One region of the Marinobacterium sp. YM272 genome, then DNA from elsewhere that is predicted to be linked to it. Evidence: predicted binding sites of a transcription regulator. Region 1 holds the regulator's gene; the other holds the start of a gene.
What was found. The regulator PhoB, encoded in region 1, activates phosphate uptake and scavenging genes when phosphate is short. The targets are predictions, from matches to a motif close to TGTCATANNNNTGTCANA.
Positions count from the first base shown of each region.

Region 2: a site for PhoB is predicted at 1,870-1,887, ahead of ACQUQP_RS05070 (sigma-54 dependent transcriptional regulator). Genes of this name have one in related genera too.

Region 1 is NZ_CP194171.1:323,912-329,922, forward strand. Features, by position in the region: gene ACQUQP_RS01585 (methyl-accepting chemotaxis protein) at 1-28, shown strand, start outside; gene phoU (phosphate signaling complex protein PhoU) at 166-930, shown strand; gene ACQUQP_RS01595 (DUF1415 domain-containing protein) at 940-1,542, opposite strand; gene ACQUQP_RS01600 (chorismate--pyruvate lyase family protein) at 1,622-2,143, shown strand; gene ubiA (4-hydroxybenzoate octaprenyltransferase) at 2,237-3,121, shown strand; gene phoB (phosphate regulon transcriptional regulator PhoB) at 3,236-3,931, shown strand; gene phoR (phosphate regulon sensor histidine kinase PhoR) at 3,964-5,268, shown strand; gene cysZ (sulfate transporter CysZ) at 5,265-6,011, opposite strand, start outside.
Region 2 is NZ_CP194171.1:1,071,920-1,077,930, reverse strand. Features, by position in the region: gene ACQUQP_RS05075 (sensor histidine kinase) at 1-434, opposite strand, end outside; gene ACQUQP_RS05070 (sigma-54 dependent transcriptional regulator) at 431-1,855, opposite strand; gene ACQUQP_RS05065 (peptidase U32 family protein) at 2,049-4,043, opposite strand; gene ACQUQP_RS05060 (HAD family hydrolase) at 4,223-4,882, opposite strand; gene ACQUQP_RS05055 (3-deoxy-manno-octulosonate cytidylyltransferase) at 4,879-5,625, opposite strand; gene ACQUQP_RS05050 (aldolase catalytic domain-containing protein) at 5,638-6,011, opposite strand, start outside.

The DNA.
Region 1 (6,011 bases):
GCTGATCGCGCGCTTTAAAACCTCATGAAACACCCGGGGATAGCGGCAGTTTTTAATCAAACTGTCATATATGCAATGTAGGTTAGCGCCCTTTATAATCAAGCCATATCCACCCCCAGATTCCCACTTTGTTGACTGGCCCAACCCACGACGGAGAGCATAACCGTGCAATACGAAGAGGATAGTTACTCCAATCATATTTCCCACCAGTTCAACGAAGAGCTGGAGAAGATCCGCACGCAGATGCTGACCATGGGCGGTATCGTGGAACGTCAGGTATTTGACGCCATCGAAGCGTTGTTGACCAATGATGAAGAGATGGCTGAGCAGGCGCGCCTCATCGACCGTCAGACCAACGAAATGGAGCTGGCGATTGATGAGCAGTGCACCCGCACCATCGCCCTGCGCCAGCCAACGGCCTCTGACCTGCGCCTGATCCTGTCGATCAGCCGTTCCGTGGCAGACCTGGAGCGCATCGGTGATGAAGCCACCCGTATCGCCCAGCAGGCGATCGAAATGGCCGAGAGCAACAGCTCCACCCAGCACGGTTTCCAGGAAGTCCGCCATATCGGCGAAGTGGTTCGCACCATGGTCCGTGACATGCTGACCGCCTTTGCCCGCAACGACCTGGAGCTGGCATACCGCGTGGCCAAGCAGGACCGTAAGGTGGACCAGGAATACCGCACCGCCATGCGTACGCTGGTCACCTTCATGATGGAAGATGTACGTTCCATCTCCAGCATCATGAACGTGATCTGGGTACTGCGCAGCCTGGAACGTATCGGCGACCACGCCCGTAACCTGGCCGAACACCTGATCTTCCAGGTCAGCGGCACCGACGTGCGCCACCAGAGCCTGAAGTCCATCAAGCAGACGGTACGCGAGGAAACCGGCGGCAAGGGCGCCGGCAACGATAGCGAAGAGGAGTAAGGCCGCGCCTTACTCTTTTTCGGCCTCTTTAGCCTGCGGCCAGTAGTCTGCCAGCGGCGGGAACCGGGCAATCAGCCTTTCCCGCCCGATCTCGCGCAGCCGCGCGATGTTGCGCTCCGGTATCTGATCCGCATCGCCGTAGCTGGCGAGCACCCGGCTCATTTCGTCCTGGCGGATCAGGTGCAGGGTCGGATAGGGTGCGCGGTTGGTCCAGTGACTGATATCGCTCTCGTCGACGCCGTCGAACAGATAGCCGGGATGAAAACTGGCGATCTGGAACAGATCCTCCACCCCGGCCCGCTCCAGCAGTGCCTCTGCATCCGCCACCAGATCGAGAAACTCGTCAAAGTCGCTCAGCAGCCAGGGCGTGATCACCAGCGTTGTGGATAACTCCGTTGCCGGCGTTGCCACCAGCTCCGACAGCTGCTGCAGAAAATCCCGTAACAGCTCATCCTCGTTAGCCGCGTCCGATACCTGGTAGCGAATCGTTCCGGCCTTTACCACCGGCGCCGCGAACGGACACAGATTGAGCCCAACCACCATCGCTTCGACCCACTGCCGGGTCAATATCTCCGCCTGTTCGATCAGACGTTCATCGCTTTCACTACTCATAGGCCAGTCCTAACTCAGGTGTGCTGATGATACACTCTGGCACGCACAGGAATCACCCGCACACGCTGCCGAGGTCCTTTTGAAAACCGATCGTCCCCAGCCAGAAAACGCGCGCCACTGGCGCTGCCTCAAACATCCGATCCGGGCACCACGGCGACTGCGCCGCTGGCTCACCGATCACGGCTCACTGACACGGCTGTTGAAACGCGCCAGCGGCAACCGTTTCTCGGTGCGCGTAGCCGCGCAGGGTTTTGCCAGACCCGGTGCCATGGAGGCGGTAGCGCTGGGCCTGAAACCCCGGCAGCAGGCGCTGATCCGCGAGGTTTACCTGTGCGGTAACGGCGAGCCCTGGGTCTACGCCCGCACCGTTATCCCCGTATCCACTCTCAGCGGCCGTCACCGCACCCTGAAACTGATCGGCACTCGCTCGTTAGGCTCGCTGCTGTTTCGTGATCCCGGCATGCGCCGCGAGCCGCTACAGATCGCCCGGCTTGAGGATCATCTCTGGGCGCGGCGCTCGGTATTCCACCTGGACGACAAACCGCTGCTGGTGTGCGAGGTTTTTCTGCCGTCGCTGGAACACATACAATATCCGGCCTGATATCACCTGCTGACCCCGTCTCATCGGTACAATGCAGGAAAAATTATAATAAACGTGCTTTTAACCCAGGGGCACTTTTAACCAAGGGGCAGTATGGCTATGTCGATGACCAACAGCAGCTCAGCGGGCAAGCTCAACACCTATATTCAGCTGATGCGAGCCGACCGCCCCATCGGCACCTACCTGCTGCTCTGGCCCACGCTCTGGGCGCTGTGGATCGCAGCTGAGGGTGTGCCGCCCCTGCACCTGCTGATTATTTTCTCAATGGGGGTGTGGCTGACCCGCTCCGCCGGCTGTGTGATCAACGATTACGCCGACCGCCATTTCGATGCCCACGTGAAGCGTACCAAGGACCGCCCCCTGGCCACCGGCCGCGTCAGCGAAAAAGAGGCACTGAGCCTGTTTGCCGGCCTGATGCTGGCCGCCTTTGCGCTGGTGCTGTTCACCAATCAGATGACCATCCTGATGTCGTTCGCGGGCCTGGCGCTGGCCTTTATCTACCCGTTCATGAAACGCCACACCCATCTGCCCCAGGTGTTTCTCGGCGCCGCATTCGGCTGGGCGATTCCGATGTCGTTTACGGCGGTACAGGAGCAGCTGCCACTGATCGCCTGGGTCATTTTCCTCGCCAAGCTGGCCTGGACCGTGGCCTATGACACCATGTACGCGATGGTGGACCGGGACGACGACCTGAAAATCGGCATCAAATCCACCGCTGTCCTGTTTGGCCGCCATGACCGGCTGATGGTGGGCCTGCTGCATATCGCCGCCCTGATGCTGCTGCTGATCGTCGGCGCCATGGCGGGACTTGGCGTCTGGTTCCATCTGGGGCTTTTCGGCGCTGCCGTGCTGTTTATCTACCAGCAGTGGCTGATCCGCGAGCGCGAACGCATGCCCTGCCTGAAGGCGTTTCTGAACAACCACTGGGCCGAATTACTGGTACTTGTGGGCATCATCGCCGATTACGCGCTGGCCTAAAGAGCGCTATCCCGACCTTAAGTCGCCTGATTCTGCTATTGTCATATTTGTGTAACGCAAACGTCTTGTAATAGTCGCGATTCACAACAGCAGAAATTTCAGAGGCAGTGACGCATGTCTGCATCAAAACGGGTTTTGATCGTTGACGATGAAGCTCCGATCAGGGAAATGATTGCCGTAGCGCTTGAGATGGCCGGCTACGAATGTATGGAAGCGGAAAATGCCCAGGAGGCCCACGCGCTCATCCTGGATCATAAGCCGGACATGGTCCTGCTGGACTGGATGATGCCGGGTACCAGCGGGGTCGAATTCGCCCGCCGCCTGCGCAAGGATGAGGTTACCGCGGACATCCCGGTCATCATGCTGACCGCCAAGACCGACGAGGACAACAAGGTGAAGGGCCTCGAGGCCGGCGTCGACGATTACATTATCAAGCCGTTTTCACCGCGCGAGCTGGTTGCCCGACTCAAAGCAGTACTGCGCCGGGCTACCCCCAAGGGCGTGGAAGAGCCGGTCACCGTTGACGGCCTTTGCCTCGATCCCGTTTCCCACCGGGTTACCGCCGATTCATCACCGGTCGAGCTTGGGCCGACGGAGTTCCGCCTGCTGCAGTTTTTCATGACCCACCAGGATCGCGCCTACTCCCGCAGCCAGTTACTCGACATGGTCTGGGGCGGAAACGTTTATGTCGAAGAACGCACCGTAGATGTGCATATCCGCCGCTTGCGCAAAGCACTTGGCGAACGTCATGATTACCTCGTACAAACCGTTCGCGGTACCGGCTACCGCTTCTCTTCTCAGGTCGCCTGAACCCCAGCCGCGGCCAACGGACACGAGGTTTTATGCGTCACACACGCACACCGATGAACCTGCCCCTGATCGGAGCAGCCCTGGTAGGGCTGGGCGCCGGAGCCCTGCTTTCCTATCCGGGCTGGGGCCTGGCGCTGAGCATGCTGGCATGGAGCATCTATCACGCGCGCCAGTTCAACAAAGTGATGAGCTGGTTATCCCGGGAAGCAGACGATATGCCACCGGAAGGCACCGGCCTCTGGGGTGATCTGCTGGATCAGCTGGCAAGACGCCGCAAACGCGCTGTCGCCCGCGAAGACAAGCTCAAAGCGGTGATCAGCCGCTTCCAGCAGAGCACCGCATCGCTCTTCGATGCCATCGTCATCATCGATCGCGACAACAACCTGGAGTGGTGGAACAAGGCCGCGGAAACCCTGCTTGGGTTCCAGGACAGCGACCGTGGCAAGTCGATCTTCAACCTGGCGCGTGACCCCCGCTTTATCCGCTACTACCAGAAAGAGCAGTACCAGGAACCACTGCAGCTGGTCTCGCCGATAAACTCTCATACTTTCCTGCAGCATCAGATCAGCCGTTTCGGCGATGGAGACCGGGTACTGGTATCCCGGGACGTCACCCGACTGGTGAAACTGGAGCAGACCCGTCAGGACTTCGTCGCCAACGCCTCCCACGAGCTGCGCACCCCGTTGACCGTGATTCACGGCTACGTGGAGACCTTTCTTGAACAGGATCTGCCGCGACCGCTGCATCGCGGGCTGTCGCAGATGCAGCACCAGACCACGCGGATGGAACGTCTGGTGGCGGACCTGCTGCTGCTTTCCAGGCTCGAAGCCACCGAACACATCACCGATCTGCACCCGGTGGGGATCCAACGGCTGATCGAGCAGATTCATCGCGATGCAGAGGAGCTGTCAGGGGATCGCGCCCACCATTTCCAGGTGGAGATCGAGCCCGGCTACCAGCTGCTGGGCCAGGAGCTGGAACTGCACAGTGCGCTCTCCAACCTGGTATTCAATGCGGTGCGTTACACTCCAGGTCCTGGCGAGATCAGCATTCGCTGGTGGGTGGATGATAAAGGGGGGCATTTCTCGGTCAAGGACAGCGGTATCGGCATTGATCCGATTCATATCCCCCGCCTCACGGAACGCTTCTACCGAGTCGATGAGAGCCGCTCTTCAGCCAGTGGTGGTACAGGCCTTGGGCTTGCCATCGTCAAGCACGTGCTGATGCGCCATGGCGCTCACCTGACGATCAAAAGCAAAACCGGCGAGGGCAGCACCTTCACCTGCCACTTCCCGCCGGATATGGTTCGCCCGGTGATCGAGGCGGTCAGCAACTAGCGCGTCACCACCTTTCCGGTGGCTGACGCACCCGCTGTTTTCAATTCGCTGTGTTCCTCTACCCAGTAGATGGTCGCTCCGACCACGGCTGCGGGCATGATCAGCAGGTTCACCAGCGGTATCAGCATGCCGACCTGCACCACCGAGCCAAAGCCCACTGCGGTGAAGCGCTGCGATTTCAGCAGGCGCTTCATCTCCCCGAAGCTCACCTTGTTGTTATCCATCGGATAGTCGCAGTACTGGATCGCCATCATCCAGGCACCGAACAGGAACCAGACAAAGGGCATCGCCAGGTTGATCACCGGGATAAAGCTCAGCACCAGCAGGATCAGCACCCGGGGCAGGTAGTACATCAGCTTGGCCACCTCGCGCTGCAGCGAGCGGGGAATCATTTTCACCAGCTCCGACCAGCCTTCATCGGTACTCACCGTGCCACGCAGCTTGCGCTCCACCATCTCCGACAGAAAGCCGTTGAACGGCGCCGCAATAAAATTGGCGACAATGGAGAAGCTGTAATAGACCACCACCAGTATCAGCAGCGCCAGCAGCGGCCAGAGCAGGTAGCGCAGAAAGTCCAGCCACTCCCAGGCGGGCAGCCAGGCGTTCATCATATAGTCGATCCAGTTACCAAACTGATTGATCAGCAGCCAGATCGCACCGCTGAACAGCAGCACGTTGATAAGCAGGGGAATTAGTACGAAACTGCGGATACCGGGCTCAGGCAGCATCGCCAGTCCGCGCGT
Region 2 (6,011 bases), 750 kb from region 1:
GCCAGAGAGGCCATCATGCGGCCCATTTCAGACAGCCGCTGGTAGTGATGCAGTTTGTTCTGCAACAGCCGGGTATCGGTCTGGTCGGCAACGAACACCAGCTGGCCGGGCTCGCCTTCCAGGGCCCGCGTCGCCAGACTCACCCGTTTGCCGTTCTGCAGCGAGACTTCATGACCGTCATCGGGGCGCGGCGCAAAACAGGCGTTGATCACATCCACCCAGCGCTGACCGCTCAGCTCTGTGCCCAGCAACGCCTGCGCGGCGGGGTTACTCTCGGTAATCAGCCCCCGGTTATCGATCACCAGCACGCCGTTTGGCATCTGGTCGATCAAGCGGCGCAATCGCTCTGCCGCCTGCTTCTCTTCCTTAAGGCGCGCAACTTCAGCTTCCAGCTCGGCGATGCGCTGCTGCGCACTGGATGTTGTGTGACTCATTGCCGGGAAATACCGTACTTGCGCATTTTTTCCACCAGGGTTGTACGCCGGATACCCAGCTCGTCGGCGGCGCGAGCCACCACGTTGGCGCAGCGCTCCAGCGCCTGGCTGATCAGGGACTGTTCCAGTTTTTCGAGGAAAGGTTTCAGCTCTATGCCGTCAGGGGGCAGCTGCACCTCGCCGGTGGTCGGCAAACTGGGCTCTGCTCGCAATACAGGGTGATCAACAGCCTCCTGCTCATAGCGTTCAGGATCAGGCTCATCGATATGGCGGAATTTTGGCGGCAGCTCGGAGACACCGACGACGCCGTCGGGATAGATAATCGCAAGCCGTTCCAGCAGGTTGGCCAGCTCACGCACATTGCCCTGCCAGGGATGTTTTAACAGCGACTCCAGCGCAGACGGATGAAAACGAAAATGGCCCATCCCATCATTTTTCAGCCGTTCGATCAGGCCATTGACCAGCAGTGGCAGATCATCGAGACGATCACGCAGGGCAGGCATTTCGATGGGAAAGACATTGAGCCGGTAATACAGATCCTCACGGAATTCGCCGGCCTCGATCATCGTTTCTAGGTCCTTGTGAGTCGCAGCGATGATGCGTACATCGGCTTCCTGGGTTTTGGTGCCGCCGACCCGCTCAAACTGGCGTTCCTGAATAACCCGCAGCAGTTTTACCTGCATCGGCAACGGCATATCGCCGATCTCATCCAGAAACAGCGTACCGCCCTGGGCCAGTTCAAAGCGCCCTGCCCGGCTGGAGATTGCACCGGTAAAGGCCCCTTTCTCATGGCCGAACAACTCGCTTTCCAACAGTTCCGCCGGAATCGCACCGCAGTTAACCGGCACAAAGGGCCCCTCGGCGCGGGCGGATTGCTCATGCAGACAGCGGGCTACCACCTCTTTACCAGTACCGGATTCGCCGGTAATCAACACACTGATATCACGCGGGGCCACCTGGGCGACGAGCCGTTTGACCTCCAGGATTGAGGGGCTTTGCCCCACCAGAGATGCAAGTTCGGGATAGGTCGGTACGCTCTGCTGGGAGGAAAGCACAAAACAGCGGTGCAGCAGATCCAGCATGGCGGTGTAGCTGTATGGCTCGCTCAGATGCCCTGCGCCACCGGCCTTTTCAAAATCCGCTTCGGAAAGCTCAGGCCAGTCGCACACCAGCACCTTGGGCAGGGTTCGGCCCTGATCGTTGAGATCGGCAATCAGCTTGTTAAGGGAGATCGGCAGGCTGCTTTCGCCAAGAAAAACCACGGAGATAGTCGACAGATCAAAGGACTTGCCCTGCTGCAGCCAGGTAACGAAGTCAAAAACATGACACTGGAGCTCGAGGAATTCACAGATCCCCTGCAGATGGGCGCGCCGCTCCAGGGCATCATCAATGATCAGAACATTTGATCCGCTGAGGTGCATCGGTCGATCCGGGTTGCGTCAGTATTCTGACAAGTTACTCGACCGGGGGCTATTGTCAAGGAATTGACAGGTTGGATCGGCGCGAGGGCGCACCTCCTACGATACCGGCAGGGCCTGGCAGACCACCTTATCGTAGGAGCGACGCACCCAGAGGGCATAGTACCCCCGTCGCGATCATCCTCCGCGGTTCAAATCAATCACTACTGGTAGCAATCAAACTCGCGGGATCAAAGCTGTGGGCACCACCGCTGGCCTGGCTGCCCGGCAGGGCACTGTTGAAGATATGCGGTTTGATCTTGCCGACCACATGCATCTCGCAGGGCTTACAGTCGAACTTCAGGGTCAGCACCTCGTCACCATGCACCAGCTGCATATCGCTGACCTTGGTCCTTACGCCGGTCACACCCTTGGCCTGCTTGGGACAGAGATTGAACGAAAAGCGCAGGCAGTGCTTGGTGATCATTACTGGCACATCGCCGGTTTCCTGATGGGCTTCATACGCCGCTTCAATCAACTGCACGCCAAAGCGCTTGTAGAAAGCACGCGCCTTTTCGTTATAGACGTTATCGAGGAACGACAGCTGAGTATCCGGGTATACAGGGGCGGGATCGCTCACCGCTTTACGGAATCCGCGCGGATGTATCTTCAGTCGCGCCTCGGACAGCTGCTCGATCAGCTCCCGGCGCAGGGCTTTCAGCTGCGAACCCGGAATAAAGCGGGCATCTCCGGTAATGGTAATGTTTTCCGCGTGATAGAGGGTGTTGCCCAGCTTGGCAAAGCTGTCGTGCAGCTGCTGCTGAGCCTTTTCAACATTCTTTGCTGCTTCAAAGGGACCTGCCAGCTCGGCGGTAATTTCGACACCCTCTTCGCTGACGAGCCTTGCACTGAGCCTTTCTTCACTGGAGTCCAGCTGCCAATCCACCAGCACCTTGCGCGCGGACGAGGTTTTGGTCAGCGCCTGCTGCCAGTCATGGTCCAGGTTGCGGTTCAGTCTTAGCGGCGGGCGAACCTTTGCCAGCTCCTGCGGCATTTCATTGGGCACTACCCGGTACTGCCAGTAATGCACGCCATCATCTTCGCCGGATGGGAAGTCACACAAGGGGTAGACATTATTTACCCGGAAGCCCACCACCTCACGTTTCACCAGCACGTTAAGGCCATCGCCGTTATTCAGCTGGGTGGTGGTCTGAACAGTCAGATCCTTTTTGCCAACACCGATCAGCTCACCGACCGGCAGTCCCACAAACTTGGGTGAATCAAAGGCGCCGATGTCGATCTTCCGCTCAGACACGAAATAATCGGTGCTGCCGCGGTGGAAGGTCTGGTCCGGATCCGGCTGGAAAAAGTGCTCGGTCACACCACTGGACGCCCGTTCCAGGTCGGTGCGTTCCGCCAGAATCTCATCCAGTAGTTTGCGGTAATGAGCGGTGATATTTTTGACGTAGCCGACATCCTTGTAGCGCCCTTCGATCTTGAACGAACGCACACCGGCCTCAACCAACGCACGCAGGTTGTCGCTCTGGTTGTTGTCCTTCATCGACAACAGGTGCTTGTCATAGGCGACCACCTGGCCCTTGTCGTCTTTCAGGGTATAGGGCAGACGGCAAGCCTGGGAGCAATCACCACGGTTGGCACTACGGCCGGTCTGGGCGTGGGAGATATTGCACTGACCGGAGAAAGCCACGCAGAGGGCGCCATGGATAAAGAACTCAACGGCCGCATCCACGCTGTCGCTGATATCGCGGATCTGCTGCAGGTTCAGCTCACGGGCCAGCACGATCTGCGAGAAACCGGCCTGCGACAGAAACTCCGCCTTCTCCTGACGACGGATATCACACTGGGTGCTGGCATGGATCTCAATCGGCGGGATATCCATCTCCATGATGCCCATATCCTGCACGATCAGTGCGTCCACACCGATGTTATACAACTGGTGAATCAATGCCCGGGCAGGTTCCAGCTCGTCGTCGTGAAGAATGGTGTTGAGAGTGACAAACACCCGCGCATGATACTGATGGGCAAACTCCACCAACCCGGCAATATCCTCAACGGAATTGGCGGCGTTATGGCGGGCACCAAAGCCAGGGCCGCCGATGTACACGGCATCTGCACCATGAAGGATCGCTTCCCTGGCGATACCGGCATCGCGGGCGGGGCTTAGGAGTTCGAGCTGGTTTTTCTTGAGCATGAGGCCACCGGCAGTCGACTGAGCAGCTGCATCGTTATTTATAGGTGTGAAACGCGATAGCGGCAATTTTAGCCGGATTTGCAGTGAAACCCTAACTTAGTGTCCTAATAATCATGATCTCAGCTGGAGATCGCCCTGAACAATCCGCCCCTAAATGGGGGGCAGGGGGTAAAACACACTTATAAATCAGACAACCTCGATCTATGGCTCAACCCATGCTCCTCAACCCACTGGTCCCATTCGGATACCTCACTCCATTTACTTAAAAAAATGAAATCAAGACCCGCTCCGGCAGCGGCTTTAAAGTCATACTTGCTGTCACCCAGAAATAGAGCAGGCTTATGAATATTACCAATACCGAGTTCTCGCGCGAGAATCTCATCTTTAGTGTCTGGGCTGCCGAATATCCCCCCGTTGAAATAGTCCGCTAGTCCACGCTGTGTAAACACATCGCGAAGCTCTTCTTGGTCCCCTCCGGATACGATTAACCACCGTGCGTCGGGCGTCTTCTCTCGCAACGACTGCAGCCCCGGAGCAACTTCGCTCTTCAGTAAGCCCAGTCGCACCGTACTTGCGTAGTTATCCAGCAGGATATCCAGACTTGCTTCCACGCCATCCGGCAGAGATGAAGGCAGGATCTGATCAATGAAATAGGCAAACTTCTTGTACCGGGAAATTCCGCCATTAGCGACATGGTAATCAACCAGGGCCCTTGCAGGGGCCTCGCCAAAGGGCAATGCGGTTTTGAAGAAAGCTTCGGTCTTTACTTTATTGGAACACAGCACAACACCATCGCAATCAAATACCAAAGTCGCGTAATCCTCGATTCTCCGTTTCATACTCTAAGCTGGTCCGATGCCCGCAGTGCGGCTTCTACCTTAGCTACATCCTCCGGCGTATCGACCGCGAGACTACCGGGGCGTGTTTCGATCATTCTAATGACCTTACCCATCTCCAGAAAACGCAGGATCTCTATGTCCTCGCTGTACTCCAGTTCACTCTTACGCCCGAAACCGAGAAAATCGGCGAGTTCTTCGCGGGTAAAAGCATAAATACAAACCTGCTTCTTATACCTTTTAGGTGCACACTTGGGGTCTTTGAAACCCGGTAACGCAACCCGTGACATGTAAACCAGTTCATCACGCTCGTTAGTGATCACTTTAGGTATGTTAACGTTATGAGGGTTTTCCTCAGCGCCCACCCAGCTAAAACCGTTTATCACGTCGTCCATAGAAGCCAATTTAGCATCCCGCACCTTGAGAATGTCTTCAGGTGAGACTAGAGGCTCATCGCCCTGCACGTTGATATAGATATCGGCCGCGACATGCTCCACTGCCTGAGCCAATCGGTCGGTACCTGTCAATGCATCGCCCCCGGTCATCACTGCCTGAAATCCGGCCCCTTCCACAAGGTCTGCGATCCTTTTGTCTTCTGTAGCGACGTAGACGTTCTCAGCACCCAACGCACGCGCCGAAAGCTCCGCAACCCAGAGAATCATCGGTTTCCCCAACAGTGGAACCATGGGTTTTCCGGGATAACGGCTAGATCCGTAGCGTGCAGGGATCATGACAACACTGCGCATGGGCACCTCTTCTCAACTATCCAGAGCATAGACCGACTTGGTATCGATACCGTAACGGGTCGGCGTAATAGCCGTCAGCGGCAACGACTGTTCAGCTTTTTGATACTGTTCAAAAAGTGTTTGCATCTCCTGAGTCCTCGGATCATCCGCACCATAGCCATCAAAACCAGCCATCAGAATACTGGACGCATCGCCAGATGCAGCCACAGCTAAAGCATAAGCGACAACCAACGAAGTCGGCACCGTACAATGGACAGCCCCGAACTGGAAGGTATCAGGCTTTATATTCAGGCCAAAATCCAACACTTCCTTCCCTTTTAGCAAGGACTGGATAGCCGCAGGCAGCATCGAATAGGGTGCAATCAGAGGCTGAGGGAGATTTACAT